DNA from 3 places in the Paenarthrobacter sp. TAF1 genome. Region 3 is predicted to be linked to each of the others. Evidence: riboswitches for the same ligand, from Rfam matches in the RefSeq annotation. Region 3 holds a riboswitch; each other region holds the start of a gene.

Region 1 (3,817 bases), 460 kb from region 3:
AGAACCTGGCAGAGGGTCACCAAGGAAGCCACCGACGGCGATGTCAGGTCGCGCTCCACGCGGCTCAGGAAGCCTTTGGTCAACCCGGTGGCGTCCGCAACCTGCTCGATGGTGAGGCGCTGCGCTTGCCGGGCTGCGCGGATTCTGGAACCGATGGCAACGGGAACATTGCTCGGTTCAACGGGTAGAGCCTTCATTCACGAACCTTTCAGGCCTGTCATGTGGCCCTGTCATTGGAGCAATAGTAGCCGGGAGGCACGCCAACAGGGCCACTGCGGGCGTAACCAAGTCCAAAGGATCTTGACTGTTACTCCGATCACAACATATCCTCATAGGCAACAAGTGTTGTCTGTGAGGCACACAACACATCCCCAAGCTCCAAACCCAAATCTCCAATCATCCGCACAGAGACTTCGACGCATCGCAGGGGTATCGTCGAAAACCCCAACCTCCGTGCATCAGCTCCAAGGACCGTTCATGGAATCTTCGGCTATTAATATCGCAATCGTGGTGGTGTACCTGCTCGCCATGCTGGCCTTCGGCTGGTGGGGCAAGTCCCGCACAAAGAACAACAGCGACTTCCTGGTGGCCGGCCGCCGCCTGGGACCCTTCCTCTACACAGGCACCATGGCCGCCGTGGTCCTCGGTGGCGCATCCACCGTGGGCGGCGTGGGCCTCGGTTACAAGTTCGGCATCTCCGGCATGTGGCTCGTGGTGGCCATCGGCTCCGGCGTGCTGCTCCTTAGCCTCCTGTTCGCCGGCACCATCCAGCGGTTGAAGATCTACACGGTCTCCCAAATGCTGAGCCTGCGATACGGCAGCAAAGCCACCCAGACATCCGGAATCGTGATGTTGGCCTACACCCTCATGCTCTGCGCCACGTCCACCGGCGCCTACGCCACCATCTTCGTGGTGCTCTTCGACTGGGAACGCTGGTTGGCAATCGCAGTCGGCGGCGCCATCGTGCTGGTCTACTCCACCATCGGCGGCATGTGGTCCATCACCCTGGCAGACCAGGTGCAGTTCCTCATCAAGACCGTAGGCATTTTCTTCCTGATGCTGCCGTTCGTCCTGAACGCAGCCGGCGGAATGGACGGCATCCGTGAGCGMCTTGACGCCAGCTTCTTCCAGATCGACGGCATCGGCGTCCAGACAATCATCACTTACTTCGTGGTCTACACCCTCGGCCTCCTGATCGGCCAGGACATCTGGCAGCGCGTCTTCACCGCCAAGACCGCCACCGTTGCACGCTGGGGCGGAGCTACCGCCGGTGTTTACTGCATCCTCTACGGCATCGCCGGCGCACTGATCGGCCTGGCTGCCCGCGTCGCCCTCCCGGACATCGATGTCGCCAACCTCGGCAAGGACGTTGTCTACGCAGAGGTGGCAACCCACATCCTGCCCGTCGGCATCGGCGGACTGGTGATGGCCGCGGCTGTGGCTGCGATGATGTCCACCGCTTCGGGCGCCCTGATCGCCGCCGCTACGGTGGCCCGCGCAGACGTTGTCCCGTTCGTGGCCAGCTGGTTCGGCAAGACGATCAACACAGACGACACGGAAAACCCCGAGCACGACGTCAAGGCAAACCGCTACTGGGTCCTGGGCCTGGGCATCGTTGCAGTCCTGATTTCCATGGCAGCGCAGGACGTCGTTGTTGCCCTGACCATCGCCTACGACATCCTGGTAGGCGGACTCCTGGTCGCCATTCTCGGCGGCCTGGTCTGGAAGCGCGGAACGGGCATCGCGGCTGCATGGTCCATGGCAGTCGGCTCAGTTCTGACACTGGCCCTGCTCATCATGTACGCGGTTGGTGTCATCCCGAGCGAAGACGGCGTCTACGCCAACGAGCCCATCTACTGGGGCCTCGGTGCTTCTCTGGTGGTTTACGTCGTGGTCTCCCTGCTGACTCCGCCCACGGACGCAGCCGTCCGCGAGGCCTGGGACAAGCGCGTAGCCGGCGCCATCTCCGAGGAACTGCCGCCGGAAGTCCACCCGGTGGGCAGCAGCAAGTAACCAGGCAATACCCGACGGCGGTGCCGCCCCCTTCACGGGGGCAGCACCGCCGTCGTTTTGTTCCCGGCAAAAGGGCCTTCATAACCGCAGGTGCGGTACTGTTGTCCCAGCTTCAAGAGATGTGGCGCCAAGCTCCGACTGGCCATGCACCAACCCCATGTTCACGGGTGGTTCGGATGAGGAAGCGGCCCGTCCCGGACCTGAGACAACCGAGCGGGCAAGAGCACTCTCCACAGGAGCAGCACCTTGCCGTATCAGAGCGATACCAGCCACGCCCACAGCACCACCGGCCAAACCGAAGCCCGGACCGTCACGGTGATCCCCGCCGTCGACCTTTACCTGGGCACGGTCACCATAGTGGCCAGGAACGAAACCCTGTTCTTCCGGCATCCCCATCCGCAGCAGATCGCCAAAGCGCTGGCCCAGGCCGTCCGGCCCTCAACGTGGTGCGAGGCGTCCCGGACCCTGACGGTTACTGTGGCCGCGACAGGAAAACGGGATGGCCAGCCGCGCCTGTTCGCCCTCGGCAGCCGGGACGAGGACTAGATTTCCTCTTCCTCCCCACGGAATTCCTCGGTCTCATCGATCGGCACCACCCGTTCATCGTCCTCGGGGGCGTCCACTTCCTCAACCCAGGGCTCGTCCACTTCCTGGTCTTCGGCGTAGTCGTAGGCCGGGTCCGACTCGATGGTGGTGCGTTCCGGGTACTTGGCGTGTGATTCGGTGGTGTCCATGGTGCAACCTCCGTCCCGTGGGCCTGTAAGAGCCCGCTAACCGAGTGCGGGGAGGCTCCCCGCCCCTGTCCTTCCATCTGAGCACCGGCCAAAGCGAGGGTCAAGCAGAGCCGGAAATTACGGTACACCGAACATTCCAGCTAAGGAATACCAGCCAAAAAACCCTGCAAATAAGCGGTAGTGTGGGGCGTGCAATGGGGCCGCAACTACCCCACCCAGCACAGGAGATAAAGTGCAGATGCACCAGGAATCCCACAGTTCGTCGAGCCCCGCTCCGGACCCCGCCATCGAACCCACAGCCCTCCACCACACCGCAGACCCGGCAGCACCCACTGCGTCGGACATCAGGCGTTGGCGGCAGTACCTTGCCGATGAACGCGCCGAGGCTGCGGTCTACCGCGAACTCGCCCAGCGCCGCGACGGCGAGGAACGGCAGATCCTGCTGGCTCTGGCCGAAGCCGAAGGGCGGCATGAAGCGCACTGGCTCAAACTCCTGGGTGAGCACGCAGGCATGCCCAAGGCAGCTTCCGCCCGCAGCCAGTTCCTGGGGTTCCTGGCCCGCAACTTCGGTTCGGTCTTCGTCCTGGCCCTGGCGCAACGTGCAGAGGGCCGCTCCCCCTACGGAACCGAGCCGGCCGCCACCCCCGCGATGGTGGCCGATGAACAAATCCACGAGGAAGTAGTCCGGGGCCTGGCGACCCGTGGACGCAACCGGCTCTCGGGTACCTTCCGCGCAGCAGTTTTCGGCGCCAACGACGGTTTGGTGAGCAACCTGTCGCTGGTCATGGGCATGGCCGCGACGGGTGTACCGAGTTCCGTGGTCCTCATGAGCGGCGTTGCAGGGCTCCTGGCCGGCGCACTGTCCATGGGTGCCGGCGAATACGTCTCCGTCCGCTCGCAACGCGAACTGCTCAACGCCACCCTCCCCACCCAGGCCACCCTCACCGCAGCCCCGTCGCTGGACATCGACCACAACGAGCTGGTCCTGGTTTACCTGGCACGCGGCATGACCCGCGAAGCCGCCGAGCACCGGGCAGCCGAGCGCATGGGATTGTTCAGCTGCGACTGCG
Region 2 (3,817 bases), on a different contig from region 3:
CCAGATCCAGGATGAGATCGTCCACGTCCTCCAGCCCCACCGACAAGCGCACCACGCCATCGGACAGCCCGATCGCCGCCCGGCCCTCCGGACCCATGGCCCGGTGGGTGGTGGTGGCAGGGTGGGTGATCAGCGACTTGGAGTCACCAAGGTTGTTGGAGATGTCGATGACACGCAATCCATCAAGCAGCGCGAACGCGGCTTCTTTCGCGGAGCGGCCGGCGGACGGCGAGAGCTCGAACGTGAGCACTGTGCCTCCGGCTTTCATCTGCTTCGCGGCGAGCTCGTACTGCGGGTGCGACTTCAGCAAGGGGTACTTGACCCAGCTGATGGCGGGTTGCTGCTCCAACCATTCCGCGATCTTCAGGGCCGATGCCGAGCTGTGGTTGACTCGGAGCCCGATGGTTTCCAGGCCTTTGGTCAACACCCAGGCGTTGAAAGCCGAAAGCGATGGCCCCGTGTGGCGCATGAGCTGCTTCACCGGTCCATCGATGAACTCCTTGGTGCCCAGGATCGCGCCACCGAGGACGCGTCCCTGGCCGTCGATGTGCTTGGTGCCTGAGTACACAATCACGTCGGCGCCCAGCTCGCCACAGCGCTGCAGCAGGGGGGTGGCAAAGACGTTGTCGACGACGACAGTCGCCCCAGCGGCATGCGCCAGTTCGCTGACAGCCTGGATGTCCACGATTTCCTGCATCGGGTTGGACGGTGACTCGAAGAAGACGGCGGTGGTCGGCTCGGAGAGAGCCTCACGCCACTGGTCAAGGTCCGGTCCGTCCACAAACACGGTCTCCACGCCCCAGCGCGGAAGGATCTCGTTGAGGATCACGAAGCAGGAGCCGAAGAGGGAACGGGCAGCAACCACGCGGTCACCGGCAGCCAGCAGGGCACCCAGTGCGGTGAACACGGCGGACATGCCGGACGCCGTCGCGAAGCAAGCCTCGGTACCTTCGAGGAGGCGCAGCCGCTCCTGGAAGGTGGCCACGGACGGGTTGCCGTAGCGGGAGTAGACGAAGCGTTCGTCCTCGCCGGTGAAGGCGCGTTCTGCCGCGGCGGCGGATTCGTAAACGAAGCCGGAGTTCAGGAAGACGGGTTCAGCCGTTTCCTGGAAGTTGGTACGGTCAAGTCCACCGCGAACGGCCTGGGTGTCGGGGCTCCAGCCGGCGGCGTCAGGATTGAAAGTCACTTACTCGGTCCCCAGATTCGTTGGCAGGCCACGGTTCTTCCAACCATTGACGGTGCGTTCGCCGTAACGGTCGGGTTCGCCCTCAAAGCCTTCAAGGACGTTGTAGGCGGTGAAGCCTGCCTGCGTGGCGGCGATGGCGGCGGCGATGGAGCGCTGGCCGGAGCGGCAGATGAAGACGAGCTCCACGCCGTCGTCCTCGGGTGCCTGTTGTTGCAGGTCCTCGATGAAGCGGGAGTTCGGGATGCCGCCGGCGAGGTTCCACTGGATGAACAGGGGATCGTTCTCGGTGGCTTTCGTGTCGGGGATTCCGATGTGGGCCCATTCGCCCTCGGTGCGGACGTCCACCAGGATGGCGCCCTGTTCAAGCTTGGCCCACGCGTCTTGCGGGGTCAGGTCACCTGCGTAGCTCATGCGTGGCCCTCGAATGCTTCTTCGTCGTCGGTATCCAGTTCATCAACGGCGTTGGCGACTGCGGCATCGGCGCTGGCAATCGCGGCGGGCAGGACGACGGCCTGCGCGACGATCACGTCGGTTCCGTTGAACGTGGCGGCGGGGCTGCCGTGCAGTACGTACCCATCCGCCAGGGCGTTGGTGATCCGCTCACAAAAGTCGCGGGTATCCGGGCCTGTTATCAGGCGGTAAGAGAGTTTTTCTTCAGTGGGTTCAGGCATTGCTGGTGCTCCTCAGTCACGCTTGCAGTTCGAGTTGTCGATACGCCGAGTAGTCACCTGAGGCACCCCGCCGGAGAGAGGGTTGCCGACCAGCAAGTCAGGGCTTTGCGCTGGTTCTCATTACTCAAGAAAAACGTAGCATTCACGACGACGGCCCGCACGGCGGCCGTCGTCATGTTGCGTAACCGGGCGGTACTGGAGTACGGGTCCAATTAAGACGTCCCGGGAGCATAATTGACGCAGTACGACCCCCTGTAACTTCGTATGAAATCAGGTCGCGGTGAACGGACAGAGCAGTTCTACACTCAAGCCCATGCTGCATTTTGGTTGGTTCGTGGGGCACGGTTTCGGGGTGCAGGGCTGGGGCACTCCGGGCTACAGCCTGGGGTACGACTGGAAGAAGCCCGCCCTGTACCAGGAGGCCGTGCGCGCGTTCGAGCTGTCCGGGCTGGACCTGTTCATCATCGAGGATTCCCTGACCGTCCCGGACACCTATGGCGGTACTGCCGAGGTTTCGCTGGCCCATGCGTCCTTTGCGCCGAAACACGATCCCTTGGCGTTGGTCCCGTACTTGCTTTCCGCCACGGAGCACCTGGGGATCGTTCCCACGGTCAGCGCTTCCTTCTACCCGCCCTTCACCGCGGCCCGGCTCCTCGCTACCCTGCAGCACTTCTCCGAGGGGCAGCTCGGATGGAATGTGGTCACCTCGGGCAGCGATCTCGCCGCGCAGAACTACGGCTTGGACCAGCAGATCGAACACGACCTCCGGTACGAAAAAGCGGAGGAATTCGTCGACGTCGTCAGGCGGCTTTGGCGTAGCTGGGAGGCCGACGCTGTACTTGAGGACGTTTCAGCCGGGGTGTTTGCGGACCATACCAAAGTGCATCCGATCAACCACGACGGCGACTTCTTCAAGGTCCGTGGGCCGCTGAACACGGCACCGTTGCCCGAGGAACCCGTGCTTGTCCAAGCGGGCGCCTCTCCGCGGGGCAAAGCGTTTGCCGGCGGTCACGCGGATGTGGCAATTGCGCTCGCCCGCGGCGTTGACGGTATGAAGGCCTACCGGGATTCGATCCGGGCCGAGGCGGCGAAAGCCGGGCGGAATCCCGACGACGTGAAGGTGCTTTTCGTGCTGAAGCCCACCGTGGTGGGTTCCACAGCCGAGGCCGAGGAGCTACGGGCGCAGCGCCGGGAATTGACGCAGCGTGACATCGACAGCCAGCTCAACTCCATCTCCTACCTGTCCGTGATCGACTTTAAGAAGTTCGACCTCGATGCCCCGCTTCCGGAGTTGAGCACCAACAGCAACCAGGGCACGTTGGAGCACTTCGCCAAGGCTGCCCCTCCCGGGTCCACGCTGCGCGAAATCCTGCAGGCACGCAGCGGTGGTGCGGGGGATTCGATCATCGGCACGGTGGGAGAAATTGCGGATTATCTGGAGGAGACCGGCGCGGCGGTAGGGGGCGACGGCTTCCTGTTCTCCGGCTTTGTTGATCCGGTGACCGTGCACGGTGTGCTGGACAAGCTGACCCCGGAACTCCGCCGCCGCGGCCTGTTGAGGAAGAGTTACGGCAACGGCGGATTCCGCCAAAACCTGCTGGATTTCTAATGGGCATTTTCACCATCGGGACGGGCCCCGTTTCCGCATTGGCTGTGGCGGAAGCGGCTGCGGATCCGACGTTTCACGTGGAACTCAACCAAGATGCGTTGAATTTGATCGGACGGGGAAGGGAGATCGTGGAGCAGGCGGCCGCTTCCGGCCAACGGGTCTACGGCCTGAATACCCTTCTAGGGTCAGGCCGGGACACTGCTGTGGAGGAGAAGTCCCTCCTCGCCTACCAGGTGCAGGTCATCAGGTATCACAACAGCGGCGTAGGCCCGTATCTGGATCGTGCCGCAGCGCGCGCAGTGATCCTGGCCCGGCTTGTCGGGTTCAGCCGGGGCGGCTCCGGAGTGCGTG
Region 3 (3,817 bases):
GGGGTCGCCCTCCCACTTGAGCAGGTACGGCACCTGGGGATCGGCGATCAAGCCGAGGATGCCGATCTGCTGCCACACCAGTTCGCGGCCGTCAGGGAACTTGCGGTTGCCCGGGACTGCTGCGCGACCGAGGCGTTCCTCAAACGGGGCGAGGTCGTCAACTGCCACGCACCAGCCCATCCAACCGCCGCCGGCGGCTGAGCGTGCACGGACAGCTTGGCCGAAGGGTGCTTTGTCGGAAGCAGGGTGGTCCAGGACCTCCACGACTTCCAGGTACTTGTTATCCGCAAGGGGAATGATCATGTTCCGGGTGCCGAAGCGCGGGTGCACTCCGCCCCGGACTGCGTCCACTCCCAGAGCCGCGGAAATTCGTTCGGTAGTGGCCAAGAGGCCATCTCGTTCACAGGCGTAAGAGACGTGATCCATGCGCATGGCTTCATCTTGGCACTTTGTGATCGGTGTCTCAGCTAAGCCAACCCTAACTAAGGTGGGATCTCGCGACGGGCGTCATGGAAGGTCGCAAAAGAGCCCATATATTCTGCTGGCGTCACAAAGCTGTCCAAGGACCCGGACACTTCCTAGACTGGCCGCAGCTTCCTTCCCGCAGCTATTCCGCCGACCACACGCGCCACGAACAGGAGAATTCCATGTCCCAAGGATGGTCTTTCGAAACCCGCCAGATCCACGCAGGCCAAGAGCCGGATGCCGCCACGGGCGCGCGTTCCCTGCCGATCTACCAGACAACGTCGTTCGTTTTCCCGAGTGCTGAAAGCGCGGCCAACCGCTTTGCCCTGGCCGAACTGGCTCCGATCTACACCCGGATAGGCAACCCCACGCAGGACGCCGTGGAACAGCGCGTCGCGAGCCTCGAAGGCGGTCTGGGTGCACTGCTGCTCAGTTCGGGCCAGGCAGCCGAGACCTTTGCCATCCTGAACATCGCCGAGGCCGGCGACCACGTCGTCGCGAGCCCCAGCCTCTACGGCGGCACGTACAACCTGCTGGCCCACACGCTGAAGAAGTTCGGCATCTCCGTGACTTTCGTCGAGGACCCGGACAACCTCGAGCAGTGGCGTGCGGCCGTCCAGTCGAACACCAAGCTGTTCTTTGGTGAAGTCGTCTCGAACCCACGCCAGGACGTGCTGGATATCGAAGGCGTCGCCGGTGTCGCGCACGAGGCAGGCGTGCCTCTCATCGTCGACAACACCCTCTCCACGCCGTTCCTCATCCGGCCCATCGAGTGGGGCGCGGACATTGTGGTCCACTCCGCAACCAAGTACCTCGGCGGACACGGTTCGGCGATCGCAGGCGTGATCGTGGACTCGGGCAACTTCGACTTCGGCAAGGACCCGGAGCGGTTCCCCGGCTTCAACACCCCGGACCCCAGTTACAACGGCTTGGTTTACGCCCGCGACCTGGGCAAGGACGGAGCGCTCGGAGCCAACCTTTCCTACATCCTGAAGGCCCGTGTCCAGCTCCTTCGCGACCTCGGCTCGGCCGTGTCGCCGTTCAACGCGTTCCTCATTGCCCAGGGCCTGGAAACCTTGAGCCTGCGGGTGGAGCGCCACGTCGCCAACGCCACCAAGGTGGCCGAGTGGCTGGAAGCGCATGACGACGTCGAATCGGTCGCCTATGCGGGCCTGCCGTCCAGCCCCTGGTACGAGCGGGGCCGCAAGTACGGACCCCAGGGCACGGGAGCCATCGTGGCCTTCAACATCAAGGGTGGCGTAGAGGCCGGCAAGCGCTTCGTGGACGGTTTGGAGCTGCACTCCCACGTCGCCAACATCGGTGACGTCCGCTCCCTGGTCATCCACCCGGCGTCGACCACGCACAGCCAGCTGACGGTCGAGCAGCAGGTAGCCGCCGGCGTCAACCCGGGCCTAGTCCGCTTGTCCGTGGGCATTGAGCACATCGATGACATCATTGCCGACCTCGAAGCCGGCTTCCGCGCGGCCAAGGGCGCCTGAACGGGCAGTCCACGCCTGCAGCTGACGCACCCGGCTGACGGACCCGGGGTGTCGTCCACATCGACGATTATTCGCCGGACGGCACCCCGGAGTGCTCTTTCGTGAATGAAGCTGCCCTTGAACGTCACACTGGTGTCACATTCTTCGCCATAACGGTGGTGTCTTTCCTAGACTCTACGTATTAGGTCATGAGTGCCAGCAGATAGCCCCGGCTTGCTGGCCGGCAACCCTCCTTCCGCGGTGGGGTGCCCCGGGTGAAGACCTGGCCTGTTCGCACGCAAGGCGACGGGCAAGCGCGAAGTTAGGTGTCAAAGGAATGACCATCACTGCTACAGCACTTCCCAAATCCGGAGAAGAAGACGGAACCGTCAAGTACGCGGGCATAGGGCCGCTGGCGCTCGAAGCCGGCGGTCACCTCCCCAACGTCGTGTTGGCGTACGAAACCTGGGGACGACTCAACGCCGACGCGTCCAATGCCGTGCTCATCCAGCATGCGCTGACGGGCAGCACCCACGTTGCCCGCGGAGCCACGGACGAGGAAGGGTGGTGGGAGCAGTTGGTGGGTCCGGGCGCCACCATCGACACCAACAGGTTCTTCGTTGTCTCCATCAATATCGTGGGCGGCTGCTATGGCAGCACCGGCCCGTCCTCCGATGCGCCGGACGGCAAGCCGTGGGGTTCCCGGTTCCCCCTGGTCACTCTTCGCGACAGCACGGTTGCTGAGGCCCGTTTGGCGGACCTCTTGGGGATTGAATCCTGGCACGCGGTCCTGGGCGGCTCGATGGGTGGGGCCAGGGCCCTCGAATGGGCTGTCACGTTCCCGGAGAGGGTCAACCGCTGCGCCGTCATTTCGGTGGGAGCCTACAGCACCGCCGAGCAGATTGCCTTTGCGCAGGCCCAAACCCTGGCCATCCGGCAGGACCCGCACTTCAACAATGGGGACTACTACGGCGGTCCGGCTCCGGAACACGGACTTGCCCTGGCCCGCCGGATTGCGCACATCACGTACCGTTCCGCCCTGGAACTGGATCTCCGCTTCGGCAGGGAAGCCCAACATCAGGAAACGCCGCTCTCCGCAGCAGTCCTGGGGGAGCGTGGTCGCTACCAGGTGGAAAGCTACCTGGACCACCAGGGGACAAAGCTTGTGCGGCGGTTCGATGCCAACAGCTATATCGCCATCACCGAAGCGTTGATGTCCCACGACATCAGGCGGGGACGGGGCACACTGCAGGAAGCACTTTCGCGTGCCACCGCCGAGTTCTTTGTTGCTGCTGTGGACACGGACAGGCTGTACTTCCCGGCCCAGTCCAAGGAACTGGCGGCAGCACTGCCGGGGAATGTTCCGGTCCACACCATCCAGGCGCCGATCGGCCACGATGGCTTCCTCACGGAAATCGGCCAATTGTCGGAGCAGCTTCGCGGGGCGTTCTTCGCCTGACCGTGAGGAGCCTGTTCGTAGAGTTGCCTGTTTGTGGACGTGCCTAGCCGTTCATGATCTCCCCGCGTTGTTTCATGTAGTCCTCCATGGCGATCTGGCCATTGGTGAACTTCGCATCCAGTTCAGCCAGCTTGCGGGCGCGGTAGCCCTGGGGCTCGGAACCGGCAGTGGGAAACGGCGCGGGAGCGGGCTGTCCGGCCCGGTAGGAATCGCTTGGGTAGGAACCGCTTGGGTAGGAGGCGTTCGACGGCGGCGCGACCTGCGGAGCCTCGTCTGCAGGGCGGATGACTGCCGGCCCTGGCGGGTAGCCCGGGTAATTCTGTTGCGGGTAGTCCTGCGGCGGGTAATTTTGTGGTGGGAAACCCTGTTGCGGATAATCCTGACCACGAAAATTCCCGTTCTGCAGGCGGCGGGC

The links. Region 3 has a riboswitch for S-adenosylmethionine ahead of metX (homoserine O-acetyltransferase MetX). Riboswitches for the same ligand answer to the same signal wherever they lie in the genome.
Region 1: it holds a riboswitch for S-adenosylmethionine, as region 3 does, so the genes downstream of both, AB4Y81_RS10555 (hypothetical protein) here and metX (homoserine O-acetyltransferase MetX) in region 3, are expected to answer to the same signal.
Region 2: it holds a riboswitch for S-adenosylmethionine, as region 3 does, so the genes downstream of both, AB4Y81_RS13220 (DUF1737 domain-containing protein) here and metX (homoserine O-acetyltransferase MetX) in region 3, are expected to answer to the same signal.

What each region holds. Positions count from the first base shown of each region.
Region 1 is NZ_JBFRDO010000005.1:511,820-515,636, forward strand. Features, by position in the region: gene AB4Y81_RS10545 (helix-turn-helix domain-containing protein) at 1-197, opposite strand, end outside; gene AB4Y81_RS10550 (sodium:solute symporter) at 478-2,013, shown strand; SAM riboswitch class IV at 2,124-2,243, shown strand; gene AB4Y81_RS10555 (hypothetical protein) at 2,260-2,559, shown strand; gene AB4Y81_RS10560 (hypothetical protein) at 2,556-2,747, opposite strand; gene AB4Y81_RS10565 (VIT1/CCC1 transporter family protein) at 2,986-3,817, shown strand, end outside.
Region 2 is NZ_JBFRDO010000009.1:32,807-36,623, reverse strand. Features, by position in the region: gene AB4Y81_RS13230 (O-succinylhomoserine sulfhydrylase) at 1-1,186, opposite strand, end outside; gene AB4Y81_RS13225 (rhodanese-like domain-containing protein) at 1,187-1,597, opposite strand; gene AB4Y81_RS13220 (DUF1737 domain-containing protein) at 1,594-1,857, opposite strand; SAM riboswitch class IV at 1,871-1,982, opposite strand; gene AB4Y81_RS13215 (NtaA/DmoA family FMN-dependent monooxygenase) at 2,138-3,466, shown strand; gene AB4Y81_RS13210 (aromatic amino acid ammonia-lyase) at 3,466-3,817, shown strand, end outside.
Region 3 is NZ_JBFRDO010000005.1:55,015-58,831, reverse strand. Features, by position in the region: gene AB4Y81_RS08600 (VOC family protein) at 1-432, opposite strand, end outside; partial or broken gene AB4Y81_RS08595 (bifunctional o-acetylhomoserine/o-acetylserine sulfhydrylase) at 627-1,964, shown strand; SAM riboswitch class IV at 2,149-2,266, shown strand; gene metX (homoserine O-acetyltransferase MetX) at 2,281-3,402, shown strand; gene AB4Y81_RS08585 (hypothetical protein) at 3,446-3,817, opposite strand, start outside.